DNA from 3 places in the Cellulomonas wangleii genome. Region 1 is predicted to be linked to each of the others. Evidence: predicted binding sites of a transcription regulator. Region 1 holds the regulator's gene; each other region holds the start of a gene.

What was found. Region 1 encodes HrcA, which represses chaperone genes, less so after heat shock. Its sites were predicted from a motif close to TTNGCACTCGNNNNNNNCGAGTGCNAA; they were not measured.
Region 2: KG103_RS00480 (Hsp20/alpha crystallin family protein) is a predicted target of HrcA. The motif match lies at 6,151-6,177, and genes of this name have one in related genera.
Region 3: groL (chaperonin GroEL) is a predicted target of HrcA. The motif match lies at 2,941-2,967, and genes of this name have one in related genera.

Annotation. Positions count from the first base shown of each region.
Region 1 covers NZ_CP074405.1:2,448,071-2,455,176, reverse strand. The annotation lists gene hemW (radical SAM family heme chaperone HemW) at 1-205, shown strand, start outside; gene KG103_RS11310 (DUF4870 domain-containing protein) at 224-610, opposite strand; gene KG103_RS11305 (DUF4870 domain-containing protein) at 607-984, opposite strand; gene KG103_RS11300 (DUF2189 domain-containing protein) at 1,148-2,272, shown strand; gene KG103_RS11295 (DUF3097 domain-containing protein) at 2,334-3,203, opposite strand; gene hrcA (heat-inducible transcriptional repressor HrcA) at 3,406-4,428, shown strand; gene dnaJ (molecular chaperone DnaJ) at 4,516-5,640, shown strand; gene KG103_RS11280 (16S rRNA (uracil(1498)-N(3))-methyltransferase) at 5,637-6,395, shown strand; gene ppdK (pyruvate, phosphate dikinase) at 6,499-7,106, opposite strand, start outside.
Region 2 covers NZ_CP074405.1:105,247-112,352, reverse strand. The annotation lists gene KG103_RS00505 (DNA-3-methyladenine glycosylase I) at 1-101, shown strand, start outside; gene KG103_RS00500 (hypothetical protein) at 153-365, shown strand; SAM riboswitch class I at 488-594, shown strand; gene KG103_RS00495 (methylenetetrahydrofolate reductase) at 659-1,774, shown strand; gene metE (5-methyltetrahydropteroyltriglutamate--homocysteine S-methyltransferase) at 1,771-4,119, shown strand; gene KG103_RS00485 (MalY/PatB family protein) at 4,263-5,417, shown strand; gene KG103_RS00480 (Hsp20/alpha crystallin family protein) at 5,626-6,060, opposite strand; gene KG103_RS00475 ((deoxy)nucleoside triphosphate pyrophosphohydrolase) at 6,282-6,734, opposite strand.
Region 3 covers NZ_CP074405.1:720,822-727,927, reverse strand. The annotation lists gene KG103_RS03555 (EAL and HDOD domain-containing protein) at 1-447, shown strand, start outside; gene KG103_RS03550 (hypothetical protein) at 551-1,081, shown strand; gene groL (chaperonin GroEL) at 1,163-2,788, opposite strand; gene KG103_RS03540 (glycoside hydrolase family 15 protein) at 3,019-4,521, shown strand; gene KG103_RS03535 (cold-shock protein) at 4,646-4,849, opposite strand; gene KG103_RS03530 (LytR C-terminal domain-containing protein) at 5,014-5,625, opposite strand; gene KG103_RS03525 (DUF3263 domain-containing protein) at 5,728-6,039, opposite strand; gene KG103_RS03520 (uracil-DNA glycosylase) at 6,139-6,813, shown strand; gene KG103_RS03515 (SGNH/GDSL hydrolase family protein) at 6,915-7,106, shown strand, end outside.

The DNA of each region.
Region 1 (7,106 bases):
GCGGGTGATGCTGCGCGTGCGCATCGCGGAGGGCCTGCTGGTCGACGACCTGCCCGCGGGTGCACGTCCGGCGGTCGCCGGGCTCGTCGCGGACGGGCTGGTCGACCCGCGCGCCGCGCTCGGTGGTGACGGTCCGCGCCGGGTCGTCCTGACCCGCCGCGGCCGGCTGCTGGCCGACGCGGTCGTGCGGGCGCTCACCGTCTGACCGGTGCGCGTCCCCGGCTCAGGGGACCAGCCGCAGCGTCAGCGGGTAGCGGTACCACTCCCACCGGCTCGCGGCGACGGCGGCGAGGATCTCCAGGACCACCCACAGCACGCCGGCGAGGCCGAGGAGAAGCGCCGGGATGCCGAACAGCACCACCGACAGCAGCACGCCGGAGACCACGGCGATCAGTACCGTCAGCTGGAAGTTCAGCGACTCCTTGGCGTGGTGCTCGAGGAACGGCCCGCGGCCCCGGAAGACGAGCCAGACGACGAGCGGCGCCAGGAACCCCAGCCCGAGGAGCGGCAGCAGGTGGACGAGGATCGCCCAGGTCCGCTCGTCCTCCGGGCGCAGCGGGGAGACGGGTGCAGGTGCGTCCCACCCGGACGGGGGTGCGGGCGTGCTCACCGGACGAGCTCGAGGCTGAACGGGTAGCGGTACGACCCGCCGCGGTACACGGCGGCGGCCGCGACGATCGAGAGCACGAGCGCGACGACCCCGACCGCGAGCTTGCCGATCCACCCGATGATCCCGATCACGGGGAACTGCTCCACGACGTGCAGCACGACCATCGCGATGAGCGCCGTGAGCTGGAAGTTGAGCGCGACGCGCGCCTCCTGCGCCGCGGCCCGGTCCTGGTCCCGCTGGACCAGCCAGACCACGAGGGACACGACCCACCCCGCGAACAGGTAGGTGAGCACACCGCCGAGGTGCGCCACCATCGCCAGGGTGTTGCTCGGCGCGGGCGGGCGGGGCGGTGTGTCCCGGGGGTCGTACGACACGGGGCGGCTCCAGGAGTGGTCGGTGGTGGCGGGCGTCCGCAGCGTACGGCCCGGTGACCGGGGCGCGCCACGGTCGGCGGCGCGGTGCCTTGACACGCCGCAGGGCGGGTGGGTTCCCTGCGAGGAGGGCGTGTCCGCGCCCTGGTCACGCCTGGAGGCACGCATGAGCGAGAACACCGGCGGCACGCCGCCGAGCGACGACGGCGGCAGCGCGGTCCCGCCGCCCCCGCCCGCCCACGGCGAGGGCGCCCACGAGGTGCCGGGCCCGCCCTCCGCCCCCGGTGAGGCCGCGCGGGACGTGCCGCCCGCGCAGGCTCCCACGCCCCCGCCGGTGGCACCGGGCCCGGCCGCGCAGGACGTGCCGCCCCCGCAGCCTCCGACACCGCCGCCGGGCGGGTACCCGCCGCCGGGGGCCGGCTCCCCGCCGTACCCGCCACCCGCCACCTCGTCCGGGCCCGGGAGCACCCCGCCCGCCGCGCCCTACGGCGCACCGTCGCCCTACGGCACCCCGCCGGCCCACGGCGCACCGCCGCCCTACGGCGCACCGCCGCCCTACGGCACGCCGGGTCAGCAGTCGCCGTACGGCCGGCCGTACGCGTCGCCGTCCGGTCCGGTCGACATCGGTGCCGGGTTCTCGTGGTCGTTCTCGAAGTTCGGGCAGAACTGGGCGGCCTTCGTGCTGGGTGGCCTGGTGTGGTTCGTCGTCATCGCGGTCGTCGCGGTGATCGGTGCAGCGATGGTCGGCGGCGTCGCCGCCGTCATCGGGTCCGGGGACGCACCCGGTGTGCTCGCGGGCATCGGTGGCTCCATCGGCATCACGATCTACGCCGCCCTGCTGCTGCTCCTGCTCGTCCTGTTCGGTGCGGCGTTCGTCAAGGCCGCACTCAAGGTCGCCGACGGCCGCCCGCTGTCGATCGGTGACCTGTTCGACACGTCGTCCGCGGGTCAGCTGCTGCTGTTCGCGCTCATCGCCTGTGCCGCCGGCGTCGTGGCGAGCGTCATCCCGTTCCTCGGTCAGGTCGCGCTGTTCGTCGCCGGGTTCTTCGTGTTCTACGCGGTGGTCGCGATCGTGGACCGCGGCGAGAGCGCGGTGCAGGCGATCCGCACGAGCGTGAACCTGCAGACGCGCGACCTCGGCACGGCGATCCTGGTGTACCTCGTCGTCGCGCTGGTCAGCTGGGTCGGCAGCCTGGTGTGCGGGATCGGTGTGCTGGTCTCGCTGCCGGTCGGCGCCCTGCTGACCGTGTACGCCTACCGTCGTCTGACCGACGGGCGTCTCGCGGCCTGAGCCGCACGCAAGACGCGGGGACCCCGTCCGCCGGGCGGACGGGGCCCCCGCGTCGTCGGCGTCAGGCGGTGACGAAGTCGATGAGCTCCTCGACGCGGCCCAGCAGGCTCGGCTCGAGGTCCGCGTACGAGCGCACCGAGCGCAGGATGCGCTGCCAGGCCCGCGCCACGTCCGCCTGGTCGTCCGCCGGCCACCCCAGCTCGCGCAGGATGCCGCGCTTCCACTCCGTGCCGCGCTCGATGGTCGGCCACGCGTCGAGCCCGACGCGCTCGGGGCGCACGGCCTGCCACACGTCGACGTACGGGTGCCCGAGCACCAGGACGGTCCCGGCGGGCGCGGCACGCAGGGCGTCGGCCGCGATGCGGCTCTCCTTGGAGCCGGGGACGAGGTGGTCGACGAGCACGCCGACGCGCCGGTCCGCGCTCGGGCGGAAGTCCCGCAGGGCGTCCGCGAGGTGGTCGACACCGTCGAGCAGCTCGACGACGACGCCTTCGACGCGCAGGTCGTCGCCCCAGACCTTCTCGACCAGCTCCGCGTCGTGCTTGCCCTCGACCCAGATGCGCGATCCGCGCGCCACGCGGGCCCGCGCGTCCGGCACGGCCACCGACCCCGACGCGGTGCGGGTGGGTCGCGCGGGTGCCCGCGAGGTCACCGGCGCCGTGAGCACCACCGGCTGGCCGTCGACCCAGAACCCGGGACCGAGCCGGAACGTCCGCGTGCGCCCGCGCCGGTCCTCGAGGACCACGACGTGCTGGCCCCCGGACTTCTCGACGCGGACGACGGCGCCGACCCATCCGGTCTCGACGTCCTCGACGACCAGACCGGGCTCGGCGGCCTGCTCGCGGGACGTGCGCGCGGGGCGGTGGTGGACGGGACGGGACGGGGAGCGGTCGCCCGACAGCACGTCGGAGCCGTAGCGGTCGTCGGTCACGCGGGCACTCTAGGAGGTCCCGGCGCGCCGCCGCGGCGGACGCGCGGGGACGGTGGCGGGGACGGTGCGGGGGACGCCACCCCGCCTCCTGGACGTGCGCGTAGAATTGGCACTCGGTACGGGCGAGTGCTACCCAGGACGCCGCGGTGCGGCGCCGCGGGGGCGCTCGAGGGCCACGGGGGCAGGAGGGAGCGACATGAGCATCAGCGAGGACCGGCGGCTGGACGTGCTGCGCGCCATCGTCGAGGACTACGTCGCGACCCGTGAGCCCGTGGGCTCGCGCGCCCTGGCGGAGCGCCACGCGCTCGGCGTCTCGCCGGCCACCATCCGCAACGACATGGCCGCGCTCGAGGAGGCCGGGCTCATCGTCCAGCCGCACACGTCGGCCGGTCGCGTGCCCACCGACCTGGGCTACCGCGAGTTCGTCGACCGCCTGTCGGGCGTGCGTCCCCTGTCCGCCGCGGAGAAGCGGGCGATCGGCACGCTGCTCGAGGAGGCGGTGGACCTCGACGACGTCATCGACCGTGCGGTGCGGCTCATCGCCCAGCTGACGCACCAGGTGGCGATCGTGCAGTACCCGTCGCTGCGCCGCTCGGCGCTGCGGCACGTCGAGCTCGTCCCTGTCGGTGAGCGTCACCTGCTCGTCGTCATCATCACCACGACGGGTCGCGTCGAGCAGCGCACCCTGGAGCTCACCACCGACCTCGACGAGGCCGTCGTGGCGCGGCTGCGCGTGCGGTTGAACGTCGTCGCCGCGGGCCTGCGCCTCGCCGAGCTGGACGGCGCTCTCGAGGCTCTCGCCGCCGAGTTCACGTCGGGCGGCGAGGACCTCGCCCGCTCGGTCGTCGCGGTCGTGGCCGAGACCCTCGCGCAGGAGCGGGAGGAGCGGGTCGTGGTCGCGGGTGCGTCGCACCTGGCCCGCAGCGCCAACGCCGACTTCCCGCACACCATCGGACCCGTCCTCGAGGCCCTCGAGGAGCAGGTCGTGCTGCTGCGCCTGCTGTCCGAGATGGCGGAGGACTCCGGCGGCGTCGCGGTGCGGATCGGCCGCGAGACCCAGCACGAGGGGCTGGCCGAGACCAGCATCGTCACCAGCGGGTACGGCGGCGACGGGTCGTCCGTCGCCGTGCTCGGGGCCGTCGGCCCGCTGCGCATGGACTACCCCCAGACCATGGCGGCGGTCCGTGCCGTCGCCCGGTACCTCACCCGGATCCTTGCGGGCTGACCGGTACGCCCCGCGGACGCGCCGCCGGGCGCGCCGCGCGCGCGGCCGGGCACGCCACCCACGAGCAGGAAGCGAGCAGCACGCCACGTGACCGACTACTACGAGATCCTCGGCCTGCCGCGCGACGCGACGCCCGAGCAGATCAAGAAGGCCTACCGCCGGCTCGCCCGTGAGCTGCACCCCGACGTGGCGGGCACCGACCCCGCGTCCGAGGAGCGGTTCAAGGACGTGTCGCGCGCCTACGACGTGCTGGGCAACCCGGAGAAGCGTCGCGCCTACGACATGGGCGCCGACCCCGCGTCCCCGGGCGGTGGCATGGGCGGCGGCTTCGGGTTCCAGGACATCTTCGAGACGTTCTTCGGCGCCGCCGCGGGCGGTGCTCCGCGCGGCCCGGTGGCGCGTGCCCGGCGCGGGCAGGACGCCCTGGTGCGCCTCGACCTGGACCTGGCCGAGACCGCGTTCGGCGTCCACCGCGAGGTGCAGGTGGACACGGCGGTGCTGTGCCCCACGTGCGGTGGCACCTGCTGCCGGCCCGGCACCTCGCCGCGCACCTGCGAGGTCTGCGGCGGGCGCGGGTCCGTGCAGCGGGTGGCACGCTCGTTCCTCGGGCAGGTCATGACGACGCAGCCCTGCGCGGCCTGCCACGGGTTCGGCACGGTCATCCCCGAGCCGTGCACCGAGTGCGCCGGCGAGGGCCGCGTGCGGTCCCGGCGGACGCTGTCGGTGGACGTGCCCGCGGGCGTCGACACCGGCACGCGCATCAAGCTGACCGGTCAGGGTGAGGTCGGCCCGGCCGGCGGTCCGGCGGGCGACGTGTACCTCGAGGTCCGCGAGCGCAAGCACGACACGTTCGTGCGACGCGGCGACGACCTGCACGCGACGCTCCAGGTGCCCATGACCGCGGCCGCGCTCGGCACGGTCCTGTCGATGGAGACCCTCGACGGGCCGCAGGAGGTCGACCTGCGCCCGGGCACGCAGCCGGGGGAGGTCGTCACGCTGCGCGGGCTGGGGATCGGGCACCTGCACGTGGGCGGCCGCGGGGACCTGCACGTGCACGTGGAGGTCCAGGTGCCCACCCCCGCCGACGACGAGCAGGCCGAGCTGCTGCGTCGTCTCGCCGTGCTGCGCGGCGAGGAGCGCCCCGAGGCACGCTTCGCCGCGGCCAACCCCGGGATGTTCGCCAAGCTGCGCGACAAGCTCGCGGGCCGGTGAGCGCGCCGGTCTTCGTCGTCGAGCCCGGCCGGCTCGCCGACGTGCGGCCCGGAGGGGAGTACCTCCTGGACGGCACGGAGGGCCGGCACGCCGGCGTCGTGCAGCGCCGCGGACCGGGGGAGCGCGTCGACGTGGTCGACTGCGCCGGCGTCCGGCTCGTCGGCCGGGTGCGGACCGCCGGCCCCGAGGGGGTGCGCGTGGACGTCGAGGACGTCGTCGTCGAGCCCGAGCCCGTCCCGCGGCTGGTGCTCGTGCAGGCTCTGGCCAAGGGCGATCGTGACGAGATGGCCGTCGAGGCGGCCACCGAGGTCGGGGTCGACGGGGTCGTGCCCTGGCAGGCCGAGCGCTCCGTGGTGATCTGGCGGGGCGAGCGCGCGCAGAAGAGCCGCGCTCGCTGGGTCGGGACGGCGCGCGCGGCGACGAAGCAGTCCCGGCGCGCCCGCATGCCCGTGGTCGAGGAGGCCCTCGACCACCGCGGGCTCGTCGCGCGCGTCGCGTCGACCGTCGCGGCCGGCGGGACGGCCGTCGTCCTCCACGAGTCCGCCACGACACCGCTGCACGGCGTCCCGACGCCCGCCGGGGGCGAGGTGCTGGTCGTCGTCGGCCCCGAGGGCGGCATCAGCGACCGCGAGCTGGAGGCCCTCACCGGGGCAGGCGCCGTGGCCTGCCGGCTGGGCCCGCACGTGCTGCGGACGTCCACGGCCGGCCCCGTGGCCCTGGCGATGCTCGCGGACCGGCTCGGCCGCTGGGGCTGACGGCTCCGGCAGGTGCTGGTCCGCCGTCCCGTGCAGGAGGGGACGTGGGGGCGGCGGCGCGCGACGGGGAGAGAGGTGCCGCCGCCCCCACGGGTCCGGTGTGTCAGCGCGAGTCGCTGCCCTCGTGCTCGATCGCCGCGCGGCCGGCCTCGAGCCGGGCGATCGGCACCCGGAACGGCGAGCAGGACACGTAGTCCAGGCCCACGGCGTCGAAGAACCGGATGGACTCCGGGTCGCCGCCGTGCTCGCCGCACACGCCCAGGGTCAGGTCGGGCCGGGTCGCACGTCCGCGCTCGACCGCGATCTGCACGAGCTGTCCGACGCCCTTGACGTCGAGCGTCTCGAACGGCGACACCGACAGGACGCCGTTCGCGGTGTACTGCGCGAAGAACGCACCCTCCACGTCGTCGCGGCTGAAGCCCCACGTCGTCTGCGTGAGGTCGTTGGTGCCGAACGAGAAGAACTGCGCCTGCGCCGCGATGCGGTCCGCGGTCAGCGCCGCCCGCGGCAGCTCGATCATGCACCCGACCGGCAGGTCGACGGTCACGCCCTGCTCGGCGCTGACCTCCGCCATGATCGCCACGGCGCGCTCGCGGACCAGGCGCAGCTCCTGCACCGAGCCCACCAGCGGGACCATGATCTCGGCGTGCGGGTCGCCGCCGGCGGCCAGCCGGGCCGCCACCGCCTCGGCCACCGCGCGGATCTGCAGGT
Region 2 (7,106 bases), 1.7 Mb from region 1:
CGATGCAGGCGTGCGGGGTGGTGGACGACCACCTCGAGGGCTGCGTCGTGGTGCGGCGGGGGGCGGCCGCCGCGACGGGCGCCGATACTCCCCCAGGGTGACAGCGCGCCCACGGGCTCGGCACGGGCCCACCTCGCGGCTAGTGTGCCCGCATGGCGGAGGATCGGGAGCTCGACGGGCGGTACGCGGCCGTACGGGCCGCGCACGACGCGTGGCTGAGCGAGGACGACGCGGACGCCGTGGTGCTCGAGGCCGTCCAGCACGGTCTGCTGGCGGTCCCCGTCCTGGTCCCCACCTCGTCCCCGGGGCTGCCGCACCAGCGCACGAGCCGGGAGGGCTCGGTCCTGCAGCGTCGGCGCCGCTGACCTGCAGGGGGCCGGCGAGCGCCGCCGTCGACGACCGCCCGCGACGCCTGCGGGCCGGACGAGGGCGTCTCACATTCCGAGTAGCGCTGTCCGCCATCCGGGCACAGGCGTACGATCCTCGGCGACCATCCAGAGCGGCTGAGAGACCTGGCTCGACGACGCCGCAGCAACCCCCCTCCTCGTGAGGGTGTGGGTGCTTCCGCCAGGAACGATGGAGTGACGATGAGCGTGCGCAACCGTGCCACCGACCCCTCGTGCGGGGCGTCCCGCCCGACAGCTGCGCGTCCGGCGCGATGAGCGTCGTGGCCGAGATCCCGACCACCGCCCCGCCGACGAGCTCCGCGGCGGCGTCCGGGCCGGCGTCGGCGGCGCCGGAGCCCTCCCGCGCCGCACGGCGTCGGACCGACCCGGCGGGCGCCCTGGACCGCCCCACGGTCTCCTTCGAGCTGTTCCCCCCGCGCAACCCGGACGCCGCCCCCCGGCTCTGGGCGACCGTGCGCGAGCTCGAGTCCGTCGAGCCCGACTTCGTGTCGGTCACCTACGGGGCGTCGGGCCACACGCGGCAGACCACGCGAGCGTTCGTCCGCCGGCTGCTGCGCGAGACGTCGCTCAACCCGATCGCCCACCTGACCTGCGTCGGGACCTCGCGCGACGAGGTGACCACGATCGTCGAGGAGTTCCTCGACGAGGGCGTGCGCTCCTTCCTCGCGCTGCGCGGCGACCCGCCCGCGGGCGAGCCGGACTGGCGGCCGCACCCGCAGGGCGTGCACACCGCCGCCGAGCTCGTCGAGCTGCTGCGCGAGATCGAGCGCCGCCGGTGCGGCCGCAGCGCCGCACAGGCCGTGCGCGCCCGCGTCCGCCCGCTGTCCGTGGCGGTCGCGGCGTTCCCCCGCGGCAACCACGCCACCGGCGGCACCCGCGCCCAGGACGTCCAGGCGCTGCTGGCCAAGCAGGAGGCGGGCGCGGACTTCGCGATCTCGCAGGTCTTCTTCGACGCCGAGGCCTACCTCGGGCTGGTCGCCGAGGCCCGCACCGCGGGCGTCACGATCCCGATCGTGCCGGGCATCATCCCGACCACCGACCCCGCGCGGCTGCACCGCGTCCAAGAGCTCACGGGCGTCCCCGTGCCCGACCGTCTCCTCGACCTGCTCGGCTCCACCGACGACCCCGTCGAGCGGCACCGCCGCGGCACGCGGGCCGGCGTCGACCTGGTCAACCGGGTCCTCGACGGCGGTGCGCCCGGCGTCCACGTCTACACCTTCAACAAGCACGAGGCGGCGCTCGACCTGCTCGACGGCGCCGACCTCGTCGGCGGCCGCCGCAGCACCGTCGCCGCCCACGACCTCACCGCGCCCGACGGCACCCCCGCCGACGCGACCACGACGACACCGCGAGGAACCCTGTCATGACCGACACCACGCCCGCGCCGGCGACCCCGGCCTTCCCCGCAGGCTCCGTCCTCGGCTACCCGCGCATCGGCCCGCGCCGCGAGCTCAAGAAGGCCCTCGAGGCGTTCTGGGCCGGCCGGACCTCGGCCGACGAGGTCGAGGCCGTCGCGGCCGACCTGCGCCGCCGCACCCGCACCCGCCTGGCGGAGCTCGGGCTGGCCACCGACGCCCCGGCCATCCCCAGCGCGTTCTCGTTCTACGACCAGGTGCTGGACGCGACCGCGCTCGTCGGCGCCGTGCCCGCCCGGTTCGCCGACCTGCAGGACGCCGACGGCCGCCTCGACCTGGCCGGCTACTCGACCGTGGCCCGCGGCCGCGGCGACGACCTCCCGCTCGAGATGACGAAGTGGTTCGACACGAACTACCACTACCTCGTCCCGGAGATCGGCCCGGACACCGCGTTCCGCTACGCGTCGGACCGACCCGTCGCGGAGTTCGCCGAGGCGCTGGCCGACGGCGTGCTGACCCGGCCCGTGGTCGTCGGTCCCGTCACCTTCCTCGCGCTGGCGAAGCCGACGGAGGACGCCCCGGCCGGCTTCTCGCCGATCGACCGCCTCGACGACCTGCTCCCCGTGTACGCCCGGCTGCTCGCCGAGCTCGCCGCCGCCGGTGCCACCTGGGTGCAGATCGACGAGCCCGCGCTCGTCTCCGACTCCGTCGGCGTCTCCGCCGAGGTCCTCGCCGACGCCACGACGCGCGCCTACCGCGCACTGGCGACCGAGCTCGCCCGCCCGCAGCGCCCGGCCATCCTGCTCGCCGCCCCGTACGGCGACCTCGGTGCCGCGCTGCCCGTCGTCGCGGCCACCGACGTCGAGGGCCTCGCGCTCGACCTCGTCCGCGGCGACGCGCCGACCGTCACCGTCCCCGGCCTCGCCGGCAAGACGCTCGTCGGCGGGGTGATCGACGGCCACAACATCTGGCGCGCCGACCTCGACGCCAAGCTCGCGGTCCTCGAGCAGCTCGGGACGCTCGGCGCCGCCGCGGTCACCGTCGGCACGTCGACGTCGCTGTTCCACGTCCCGCACACGCTCGAGGACGAGCCGGCGCTCGACCGCACGCTGGTCTCCTGGCTCGCCTTCGCGGACGAGAAGGTCCGCGAGGTCGCGACGCTCGCCGAGGGCCTGACCGCGGGCCGCGAGGCCATCCACGAGCAGCTGCTCGCCGCGTCCGACGCGGTGCGCTCCCGCGCGACGGCCCCGGGCGTCGTGCGTCCGGAGGTGCGCGAGCGTGCCGCCGCCCTGACCGACGAGCAGTTCCGCCGCGGCCCGTTCGACCAGCGCAAGGCCGCCCAGGCCGCCCGCCTCGACCTGCCGGCGCTGCCGACGACGACCATCGGCTCGTTCCCGCAGACCCCCGAGATCCGCAAGGCGCGCGCCGCCTTCGGCAAGGGCGAGCTGACGGCGGGGCAGTACGAGGACGAGATGAAGGCGGAGATCCGCCGCGTCGTCGAGCTGCAGGAGCGCATCGGCCTGGACGTGCTGGTGCACGGTGAGCCCGAGCGCAACGACATGGTCCAGTACTTCGCCGAGAACCTCGACGGGTTCGCCGTCACGCAGAACGGCTGGGTCCAGTCGTACGGGTCGCGGTGCACGCGTCCGTCGATCCTGTGGGGCGACGTGTCGCGGCCCGCGCCCATCACGGTGGCGTGGGCGCAGTACGCGCAGTCCCTCACGGCCAAGCCGATGAAGGGCATGCTCACCGGCCCGGTGACGATCCTGGCGTGGTCGTTCGTCCGCGACGACCAGCCGCTCGGTGACACCGCGAACCAGGTCGCCCTGGCGCTGCGCGACGAGATCGCCGACCTCGAGGCCGCCGGCATCGCGGTCGTGCAGGTCGACGAGCCCGCGCTGCGCGAGCTGCTCCCCCTGCGCGAGAAGGACCACGCCGCGTACCTCGACTGGTCGGTCCGCTCGTTCCGTCTCTCGACGGCGGGCGTGCGCCCGGACACCCAGATCCACACGCACCTGTGCTACTCGGAGTTCGGCGAGATCATGGACGCGATCGACGGCCTCGACGCCGACGTGACCAGCATCGAGGCCGCGCGCTCGAAGATGGAGATCCTCGGCGACATCGCCGCGGCCGGGTACCCGCGCGCCGTGGGCCCGGGTGTCTACGACATCCACTCGCCGCGCGTCCCCTCGGAGGCGGAGGTCACCGAGCTGCTCACCGAGGCGGTCCGCACCATCGCCGTCGACCAGCTCTGGGTCAACCCGGACTGCGGCCTCAAGACCCGCCGCTACGAGGAGGTCACCCCCTCCCTCGAGCACCTGGTCGCCGCCACCCGCACGGTGCGCGCCACGCTCTGACGCCCCCGGCACGACCCGAGGCCCCGGCCGCCACCCGGCGACCGGGGCCTCGCCGTCGCTCCGGGGCCCGCGCGAGGGCGCTCCAGCCCTCCCCCGCCCGGCGCGGCGGGCGGGCCACCCCGCGGCAGCCCTACCCTGCGGGCATGGGTTCACCGTTCGACGTCACCGTCGCCGACCTGCGGCGGCGCACCTCGCTGAAGTGGCACACCTACCCCGACGACGTCCTGCCCGCGTTCGTCGCCGAGATGGACGTCCTCCCGCTCGACGCGGTCGTGGACGCCACCACCGCCGCGGTGGCGGCAGGTGACACCGGCTACGAACCGGGCCCGAACAGCCCTCGGGGCGTGGCGTACGCCGAGGCGTTCGCCGAGTTCGCCGCGCGGCAGCACGGCTGGGACGTCCCCGTGGAGCGCACCCGCATGGTGCCGGACGTGATGATCGGTGCGGCGGAGGTGCTCGCCGTGGTCACGGCGCCCGGCGACGGCGTCGTCGTGAACCCGCCCGTGTACCCGCCGTTCCGCGCATTCGTCGAGCACGCCGGCCGGCGCGTGGTCGACGCACCGCTCACGCCCGCCGGTCGTCTCGACCTCGACGCCCTCGACCGGGCGTTCCGCGACGCGCGCGCGTACCTGCTGTGCCACCCGCACAACCCGACCGGCACGCTCCACTCCGCCGACGAGCTGCGGGGCGTCGGCGAGCTCGCGACCCGCCACGGCGTGCGCGTGGTGGCCGACGAGATCCACGCCCCGCTGGTCGTGGGCGACGAGCCGTTCGTGCCGACGACCACCGTGATCCCGGACGCGATCGCGCTGCACTCGGCGTCCAAGGCGTTCAACCTGGCGGGCCTCAAGACGGCGCTGGCGATCCCCGGCCCCGCGGCGGACGACCTGCGCCGCCTGCCGGAGATCGTCGGCCACGGTGTCAGCCACGTCGCGTCGATCGCTCACCAGGCGGCCTACCGCCGGGGCGACGCCTGGCTCGCGGACGTGCTCGCCGCCGTGCGGAGCAACGGGGACCTCGTCGCCGCGACGCTCGCCGACCGGCTGCCGCAGGCGCGGTGGCACCGCCCGGCCGCGACGTACTTCGCCTGGCTGGACCTGCGGGAGGTGCCGGCCGTCGCGTCGACCGGGGCCGATCCGGCACGCCTCCTGCTGGAGCGCGGGCGCCTGGCCGTGAACGCGGGGCCGACGTTCGGACCCGGCGGCGAGGGTCACGTCCGTCTGAACCTCGCGACGTCCACCGGGATCCTGACGGAGGCCCTCGACCGTCTCACGACGACGCTCGCCGCTCCGCGCTGACCCATCCCGCGCGCCGCGCTGACCCATCCCGCGCGCCGCGCTGACCCATCCCGCGCGCCGCGCTGACCCATCCCGCGCGCCGCGCGACGTCGCCCCCGCAGCAGCGGACGGCCGGCCTCCCAGGGGTGCTCAACCACCCTCCGACAGGAAAGGGCTGGATCGCTCCCGGAGCGATCCAGCCCTGGTACCCGGGCGCTCGGAGCGCCGGTCAGTCGGCGGAGCCGGCCTCGATGGGCGTCGTGCCGGTGCCGTGCTGGACCTCGATGCGGCGCGGCTTGGCCTCCTCGGCCACGGGGACCGTGAGGGTCAGCACGCCGTCGGCGTAGGTGGCGTTGATGCGGTCGAGCGCCAGGCCGCGGCCCACCGTGAGCTGCCGCGCGTACTGGCCGACGGGGCGCTCCTTGGCGAGCCACTGGACGTCGTGCTCGGGGCGGGCGCTGCGCTGGGCACGGATGGTCAGGGTGCGGTCGTCCACGCTCACGTCGACGGTGCCGGGGTCGACGCCCGGCAGGTCGACGTTCAGGACGTAGTGGTCGCCGTCGCGGTACAGGTCCATCGGCATCGTGGCCGACGCGCGGTCGGACGCCAGCACCTGTGCGAGCACGCGGTCCATCTCCTGGAACGGGTCGAAACGAGTAGCCACGGCCCATCACCTCCTCGACGTGGGGACCGGACCTCCCGGTGCCCCGGTGCTCCCGGCGGGCTCGGCCGCCGGCTGGCTACACCTCAAGAATTAGCACTCGGGGGTCGAGAGTGCCAACCGTTCAGGAGGCCGATTTCGCTCACGGCGAACAGGCCGAGCGGCGGCCGGCTCGGCCGTCGCACGACGGCGAGTCCGCGTTCAGCGGGCAGGGCGTCCGCGGCTCAGGCGGAGCGGTCCACGGAGCGCGCGTCCTTGGCGAACCCGGCGACGAACTCGAGCAGCCCTTCGACGATCGGGACGTCCGCGTCCAGCCACGGCACGTCGAGCCACTGCCCGGTGGGCAGCCAGCGCAGCTGGTCGTGCTCGACGACCGGCTCGGGCTCGCCCTCCACGACCTCGGCGAACCACAGGCGCATGACGTACTGGTCGGACAGCCGCCACACCCCGCCGTCGGGGCCGAGCAGCTCGACGCCGAGGCCCACGCGCACGCCGAGCTCCTCACGGAGCTCGCGGTGCAGGGCCTCCTCGGGCGTCTCACCCGGCTCCACCTTGCCGCCGGGGAACTCCCACCGGCCGGCGAGGCTGGCGGGGGTGGCACGACGCGCGGCGAGCAGCAGACGCGGGTCGTCGAGGTCGTCGACGACGGCTGCCGCCACGACCAGCACAGGAGTCATGGCACGAGTCTGCCAGCCGCGCATCACAGCAGGGTCACGAGGGACGGACGGCAGTCCGCCCGCACCGGTGCGGTGGACGATCCGCGGCCGGACGTCGCGGAGGCGTCATGGCGACGTGGGCCCGCGAGTCACAGCGTCGTCATGGGTGCGCACCCTCGCAGGTCACAACCCTGTGAGGAGGACGTGCACCCGCTGTGCGTCGTCCTGTCGGGACGACGGACCCCCGTCCGGCAAGGCCGTCACGGCGGCGTGACGCCGCCCGCCGCGGCCGCGTCACGACGGTGTGGCGTGGCGGGTGCGGGTCGTCACGTACGGCCGGGGAAGTCCGCCCGGGCGGGACGAGCGGTGGGCGGAGCGCTGCCGAGGCAGACC
Region 3 (7,106 bases), 1.7 Mb from region 1:
CGCCACAAGGTGGACTCGGTGCAGCTCGCCGTGATGATGGTCGGACCGCGCCGGCTCACCGCCCTGGCGACCGCCGCCCTGGTGGGCACGACGCCCACGTCGATGGAGACGCTCTGGTTCCTGCTGACCCGCGCGCACGCGTGCGGCGCGCTGGGCGGGGACGACACCGCGTACACGGTCGGCCTGCTGTCGGCCGTCGCCGCCCACCTCCGGCTGCCCGTGGGGCAGGTGGTCGCGCGGACAGGGGTCTCCGCGGCCGTGGCCGACGCCCTGGAGAACCACGGTGGCCGGTACGGCCAGGTCCTCGCGGCCGTGCTCGCGCAGGAGGAGAACGACACCGAGTCCCTCGCCGCCACCGGGCTGGACGCCTACGAGGTCGGCCGTACGTACCTCGAGGCGCTCCCCCAGGCCCTGTCGCTCGCGACCCGCCTCGCGCAGGCCGCCTGACCCCGTCCCGTCCGGCGGCGCCCGGCACCCCGGACGGCGGCAGCAGCCCGACCCGCCCGGACGGTAACCTTCCCGCGCCCACCAGGCCCGAGAAGGAGCATCCATGCACGCCAGCACGTACGACTACTCGACCTACGACACAGGCCCCGGCGCCGGGGAGGTCGTCGGGATCGTCCTCGTGGGCGCCCTGTACGTCGCGTTCCTGCTGTTCGGCATCTACCTGTACATGCGGGTCGCCCGCAAGGCCGGGTGGACGATCTGGCACGGGCTGCTGATGCTGGTGCCGGTCGCGAACGTCGTCTTCCTCATCATGTTCGCCTTCACGGAGTGGCCGGTGGAGCGCCGGCTGCGCGAGGCCGAGGCACGGCTCGCGCTGGCGACCGGCGAGATGCCCGGCGGCGGCGCGGCCGGCTACCCCGGCGCAGCCCCGTACGGCTACGGCACCGGCTACGGCGCCCCCGCACCGGCCTACGGCGGCACCGCCCCGGGCTACGGCGACACCACCCCCGCCGCCCCCGGCTACGGCGCCCCGGCCTCGCCGTACGACTCCTTCCCCGCCGGCCCGGTCCCGCCGGCCCCCGGCGCGTCGCCGTGGGATCCCCCGGCCGCGCCGCCCGCACCCGGCGAGCGCTGAGCGCGCCCGGCACGAACGCCGACGGCCGGCCACCCCATCGGGGTGACCGGCCGTCGGACCGTTCAGGTGGTGCTCAGCGGATCAGAAACCGCCGCCGAAGTCCTCGCCACCGCCGGGGCCGGCAGGAGCCGACTTCTCCGGCTTGTCGGCCACGACGGCCTCGGTGGTGAGGAACAGGGCCGCGATCGACGCCGCGTTCTGCAGCGCGGAGCGCGTGACCTTCACCGGGTCGTTGACGCCCGCGGCGAGCAGGTCCTCGTACACGCCGGTCGCGGCGTTGAGGCCCTGGCCGGCCGGGAGGTTGCGGACACGCTCCGCCACGACGCCGCCCTCGAGGCCGGCGTTGATGGCGATCTGCTTGAGCGGGGCCTCGATCGCGACGCGCACGATGTTGGCACCGGTCGCCTCGTCACCCTCGAGCTCGAGCTTCTCGAACGCGAGCTTGCCGGCCTGGATGAGCGCCACGCCACCACCGGCGACGATGCCCTCCTCGACGGCCGCCTTGGCGTTGCGCACGGCGTCCTCGATGCGGTGCTTGCGCTCCTTGAGCTCGACCTCGGTGGCCGCGCCCGCCTTGATGACGGCCACGCCGCCGGCGAGCTTGGCGAGGCGCTCCTGCAGCTTCTCGCGGTCGTAGTCCGAGTCCGAGTTCTCGATCTCGGCGCGGATCTGGTTGACCCGACCGGCGATCTGGGTCGCGTCGCCGCCACCCTCGACGATCGTGGTCTCGTCCTTGGTCACGACGACCTTGCGCGCGGTGCCGAGCACCTCGAGGCCGACCTGGTCCAGCTTGAGGCCGACGGTCTCGGAGACGACCTGGCCACCGGTGAGGACGGCCATGTCCTGCAGCATCGCCTTGCGGCGGTCGCCGAAGCCCGGCGCCTTGACGGCGATGGACTTGAAGATCCCGCGGATGCGGTTGACGACGAGCGTCGCCAGCGCCTCGGACTCGACGTCCTCGGCCACGATGAGCAGCGGCTTGCCGGCCTGGATGACCTTCTCCAGCAGCGGCAGCAGGTCCTTGACGTTCGAGACCTTGGACTCGACGAGCAGGACGTACGCGTCCTCGAGGACCGCCTCCTGGCGCTCCGGGTCGGTCACGAAGTACGCCGACAGGAAGCCCTTGTCGAAGCGCATGCCCTCCGTGAGCTCGAGCTCCAGGCCGAGGGCGTTCGACTCCTCGACGGTGATGACGCCCTCCTTGCCCACCTTGTCGAGGGCCTCGGCGATGAGCTCGCCGATCGCGGGGTCACCGGCGGAGATGGCGGCCGTGGCGGCGATCTCCTCCTTGGTCTCGATCTCCTTGGCCTGCAGCAGCAGCTGCGCCGTGACGGCCTCGACGGCCTTCTCGATGCCCTTCTTCAGGGCGATCGGGTTGGCACCGGCGGCGACGTTGCGCAGACCCTCGCGCACCAGCGCCTGGGCCAGGACGGTCGCGGTCGTCGTGCCGTCACCGGCGACGTCGTCCGTCTTCTTCGCGACCTCCTTGACGAGCTCGGCGCCGATCTTCTCGAACGGCTCCTCGAGCTCGATCTCCTTGGCGATGGAGACGCCGTCGTTGGTGATCGTCGGCGCGCCCCACTTCTTGTCGAGCACGACGTTGCGGCCCTTCGGGCCCAGGGTGACCTTGACGGTGTCGGCGAGCACGTTGAGCCCGCGCTCCATGCTCCGCCGGGCCTCCTCGTCGAAGGCGATGATCTTGGCCATGGGGCTGTGATCCTTCTTCCGGTTCGTGGGTGGCCGGTCGGTGCCCGCGACGGACGGACCGTCACGGGCGCTCACGTCACGCCCACGACGACCCTCACCTGACGGCCGGGTGTGATTCTGTCACTCTCACCTGGAGAGTGCTAACTCCATGGTTAGCACTCGCCCCCTCCGAGTGCAAGCAGCTGGTGGGACCTGGACATCCGCCCGGGGCGAAGCCCTAGTGTTCAGTCGTGCCCGACGCCGCCGTCGTGAGCCGCGCCCGGCGCCTGCGCGCCTGCGCGGTGCTCGTGCTGGTCGGCGCGCTGCTCGCCGCCGCGGGTACCGGCGCGCCGTCAGCCGCGCGACCGCCGGTGGACGCGACCGGCCTGGACACCACCGGATCGGGTGCCGTGGGTGGGGTCGGCGCCGGGGTGGGCGGCACCGCGGTCGACGTGACCGCCACGGACCACGCCCGGATCGCGCTCTACCAGCAGGCCGTCTCGGTGCTGCCGGACGGCGCCCGGGCGGAGGTCCCCGCCGACGCCCTCGCCGTCTTCCTGCCCGGCACCCGCGTGCCGGACCCGGCGGCCGCCGTCCTGGCGGGTGCCCTCGGCGCGACGCCCACCACCGCCGCAGCCCTGGGCCCGCGCGCGGCCACGCAGGCGGCGGGCGCCCAGCGCACCTGGGTGGCGGCGGGCGAGGTCCCCGGTGCGGGGGGCCCGTACGAGGAGCTGGCCCGCGCGGCGCTGCTGGACCTGCACTCGCTGACCGTGGCCGAGGGCGTCGTCGTGGCCGGCTGGTCGGAGAAGTGGCGGTACGTGTGGCCGCGCGACTCGTCGTTCGTGGCGGTGGCCCTGGCCCGCACCGGGCACCTCGAGGACGCACTGGCCGTCCTCGACTTCCTGGCGCGCGTGCAGGAGGCGGACGGGTCGTTCGAGGCGCGCTACCTGCCCGACGGGTCGGGCCCGCCCGACGACCGCGGCCTGCAGACCGACGGCACCGGCTGGGCGATGTGGGCGGCCGGGCTCGTGCTGGCCGAGGCGCCGGCCGACCGGCGCACCGCCACGGCCGAGCGGCTCGCCCCGCTGGTGGAGCGCTCGGCCGGGCGCGCGCTCGCCCTCGTGGCCGACGGGCTGCCGCCGGCGTCACCGGACTACTGGGAGGTCCCCGAGGTCGAGGTCACGCTCGGGACCGCCGCACCCCTGGTCGCGGGCCTCGAGCAGGCGGCGGTGGTCCTCGAGGCCGCCGGCCGCCCGGGTCCGGCCGCCGAGGCCGCCGCGGCGGCCGAGGGCGCGCGGCGGGCGGTGGTCGACGCGTTCGGGGCGACCGGGTACGGCCGCTACGCCACGCGGGGCGTGCCCGACGCCGCGAGCGCTTTCGTCCTCACGCCCTTCTGGTCGACCGCCCCGCACGACGCCGCGGCGGCCTGGCGTGCCTCGGTCACGTCGATGCTGCGCCCCGCGCGCGGCCTCGCACCGGGCGGGGGCTGGCGGCGCGACGGGGTGTCCTGGACGCCGCAGACCACGCTGTACGCGTGGGTGGCGGCCGAGCAGGGCGACGTCGCGGGGGCCCTGCGGTGGCTCGACGTCGTGGACCGCCACCGCACCTCGTCGGGCGCCATCCCGGAGAAGGTGCTCGCCGACGGCAGCCCGGCCGCGGTCGCGCCGCTGGGGTGGAGCGCCGCGTGCGTCCTGCTGGCGATCGACGCGCTGGAGCGCGCGACCCCCGAACGCGGGTCGCGCGGCCTGACCTGACGTCGGCGAGCGACCCGACGTCGTCGCGTGACCCGACGTCGTCGCGTGACCTGACGTCGTCACGTGACGACGTCAGGTCACGCCGGCGGCGCCGACCGCACGGGTCGGCGGCACCCGCCGCGGGTCAGGCCGGGCGCACCTGCTCGGCCTGCGGGCCCTTGGTGCCCTGACCGACCTCGAAGTCGACGGCCTGACCCTCCTCGAGCGTCCGGTACCCGTCGACCTGGATCGCGCTGTAGTGGACGAAGAGGTCCTGGCCACCGCCCTCCGGGGTGATGAACCCGAACCCCTTCTCCGCGTTGAACCACTTGACCGTGCCCTGGGCCATGCCGCGCTCCTCGACGTCCTGGTGACCGGGACGCTCCGCTGGCGCCCGGTTGCGAGGGAGCCTAGCCGCGCGGGCGGGCGCTCGAAAGGGTCTGTGCAGGTGGGACACGCAGCGGGCCGACCGACCCCCGAACGGCTCGGACGGGTCGGCGAGGACCCGGTGGCTCAGGCGTCCGGGTCGGTGACGAGCAGGACGACGATGCCACCGTCGGCCCGGTCGGGCGCGACCTCGACGGTCGGGACGCCGGTGGTGGCCGCGACGAGATCGGCCGTCGGGCGCAGGTCCTCCGACGCGACGTAGACGGTGGACTCGGCAGGCAGGGCGGTGGTCGCGTTGTCGGGCGTCACGTCGGTGAAGCCTGCCGCGGTGAGCTCGTCCGCCACCCGGCCCGCCAGGCCGGACACACGCGCACCGTTGAGCACCGCCACGGGCGTCGTCAGCACGGGCTCGGGAGCGGGCGTGGTCGCCTCCGGCACGGGGGCCTCGGCCTCACCCTCGGGCGCCTCGGTACCGTCGCCCTCACCCCCGGTCGCGTCCTCCTCGGCGGGGACCTCCGGCTGCTCCTGCGAGGTGCCGCCGCCGGACTGCGGCAGGTCACCGGTGCGGGAGAGGTACTCGACCGCGCCGTACGCCAGCACCGGCACGACCAGCAGCACCACGAGGAAGGGCCACCACCGGCTCCACGCGGACCGGGGCGCACGGTGGACGCCGGTCGGCGCGTCGGGCGAGATCGCGTCGAACTCGTCCTCGGGGTAGGGGTAGTCCGCCTTGCTCACGGCCGCAAGGCTAACGGCTCGTCAGGGGCCACCGGACGCGCCCCGCCGCCGAGGGCGCCGGAGGCCGCGCGGTACCGGGACGTTCCGGGCACGCCGGGCGACTCAGGCCTCGGTGCCCAGGCGGCGGGCGGTGCGTGCCCGCTGGCGGGACGAGCGCATGCGACGCAGCCGCTTGACGAGCATCGGGTCGTGCGCGAGGGCGGCGGGGTCGTCGATCAGCGCGTTGAGCAGCTGGTAGTACCGGGTGGCCGACATGTCGAAGAGCTCGCGGACCGCCTGCTCCTTGGCGCCGGCGTACTTCCACCACTGCCGCTCGAACGCCAGGACCTGCCGGTCCCGCTCGCTGAGCCCGTCCGTGCCGCGCTCGTCGGCGCGCAGGTCGTCCGCGACCGCGTGGGTGGCCGTGCCGTCCATGGCTCCTCCTCGTCGCGCAGTGCCGTCGGTGCTCCGCCCGGCATCGTACGCGGCGAACCACACGGGTGTCATTCGACCGCGCGGGTAGCGTGCCACCCCGTGGAGGCACCTCTGGACGACCTCGTCGCGCCCGACTGGGCGCGCGCCCTGGCCCCGGTCGAGCCCGCGCTGCGCGCCGCCGGACGGTTCCTGCGCGCGGAGGTCGCCGCCGGGCGCGGCTACCTGCCCGCGGGGGACGACGTGCTGCGCGCGTTCCGCCGCCCGCTGGCCGACGTGCGCGTGCTGGTCGTCGGGCAGGACCCCTACCCCACCCCCGGGCACCCGATGGGCCTGTCGTTCTCGGTGCAGCCGGACGTCCGCCCGCTGCCGCGCTCGTTGCAGAACGTCTTCCGCGAGCTCGTGGCGGACGTCGGCGTGCCGCAGCCCACCAGCGGCGACCTGTCCCCCTGGGCGGACCGCGGCGTCATGCTCCTCAACCGCGTCCTCACCGTGCGGCCGGGTGCCCCCGCGTCGCACCGCGGCAAGGGCTGGGAGCAGGTCACCGACCGCGCGGTGGCGGCGCTGGTCGAGCGGGGCGGCCCGCTGGTGGCGGTGCTGTGGGGCCGTGACGCGCAGCAGCTGCGGCCGGCGCTCGGTGACGTCCCGGTCGTCGCCGGCCCCCACCCGAGCCCGCTGTCGGCGTCCCGCGGGTTCTTCGGGTCACGCCCGTTCTCCGCGGTCGACGCGCTGCTGCGCGAGCAGGGGGCGGACCCCGTGGACTGGCGACTGCCGTGAGCGGCGCCCCGACCGCTGCCGTCGGCGGCCGACCCGGGCCCGCCGCACCGCCCGTGCCGGATCCGCCCACCGCGACGCCCGGTACGTCGCATGATGGGGGGATGACGTCCTCGCCCGACGCGTCCCGTCCCACCCCGACGCCCGACCCCGCGGCCCCGCCCGCAGGCGCACCGCGCTGGACGCGCTACGTCGCCTGCGGCGACTCCTTCACCGAGGGTCTGTGGGACGCCCCCGCGGGCCCCGACGCACCGCTGCGCGGCTGGGCCGACCTGCTGGCCTCGCACCTGTCGCGG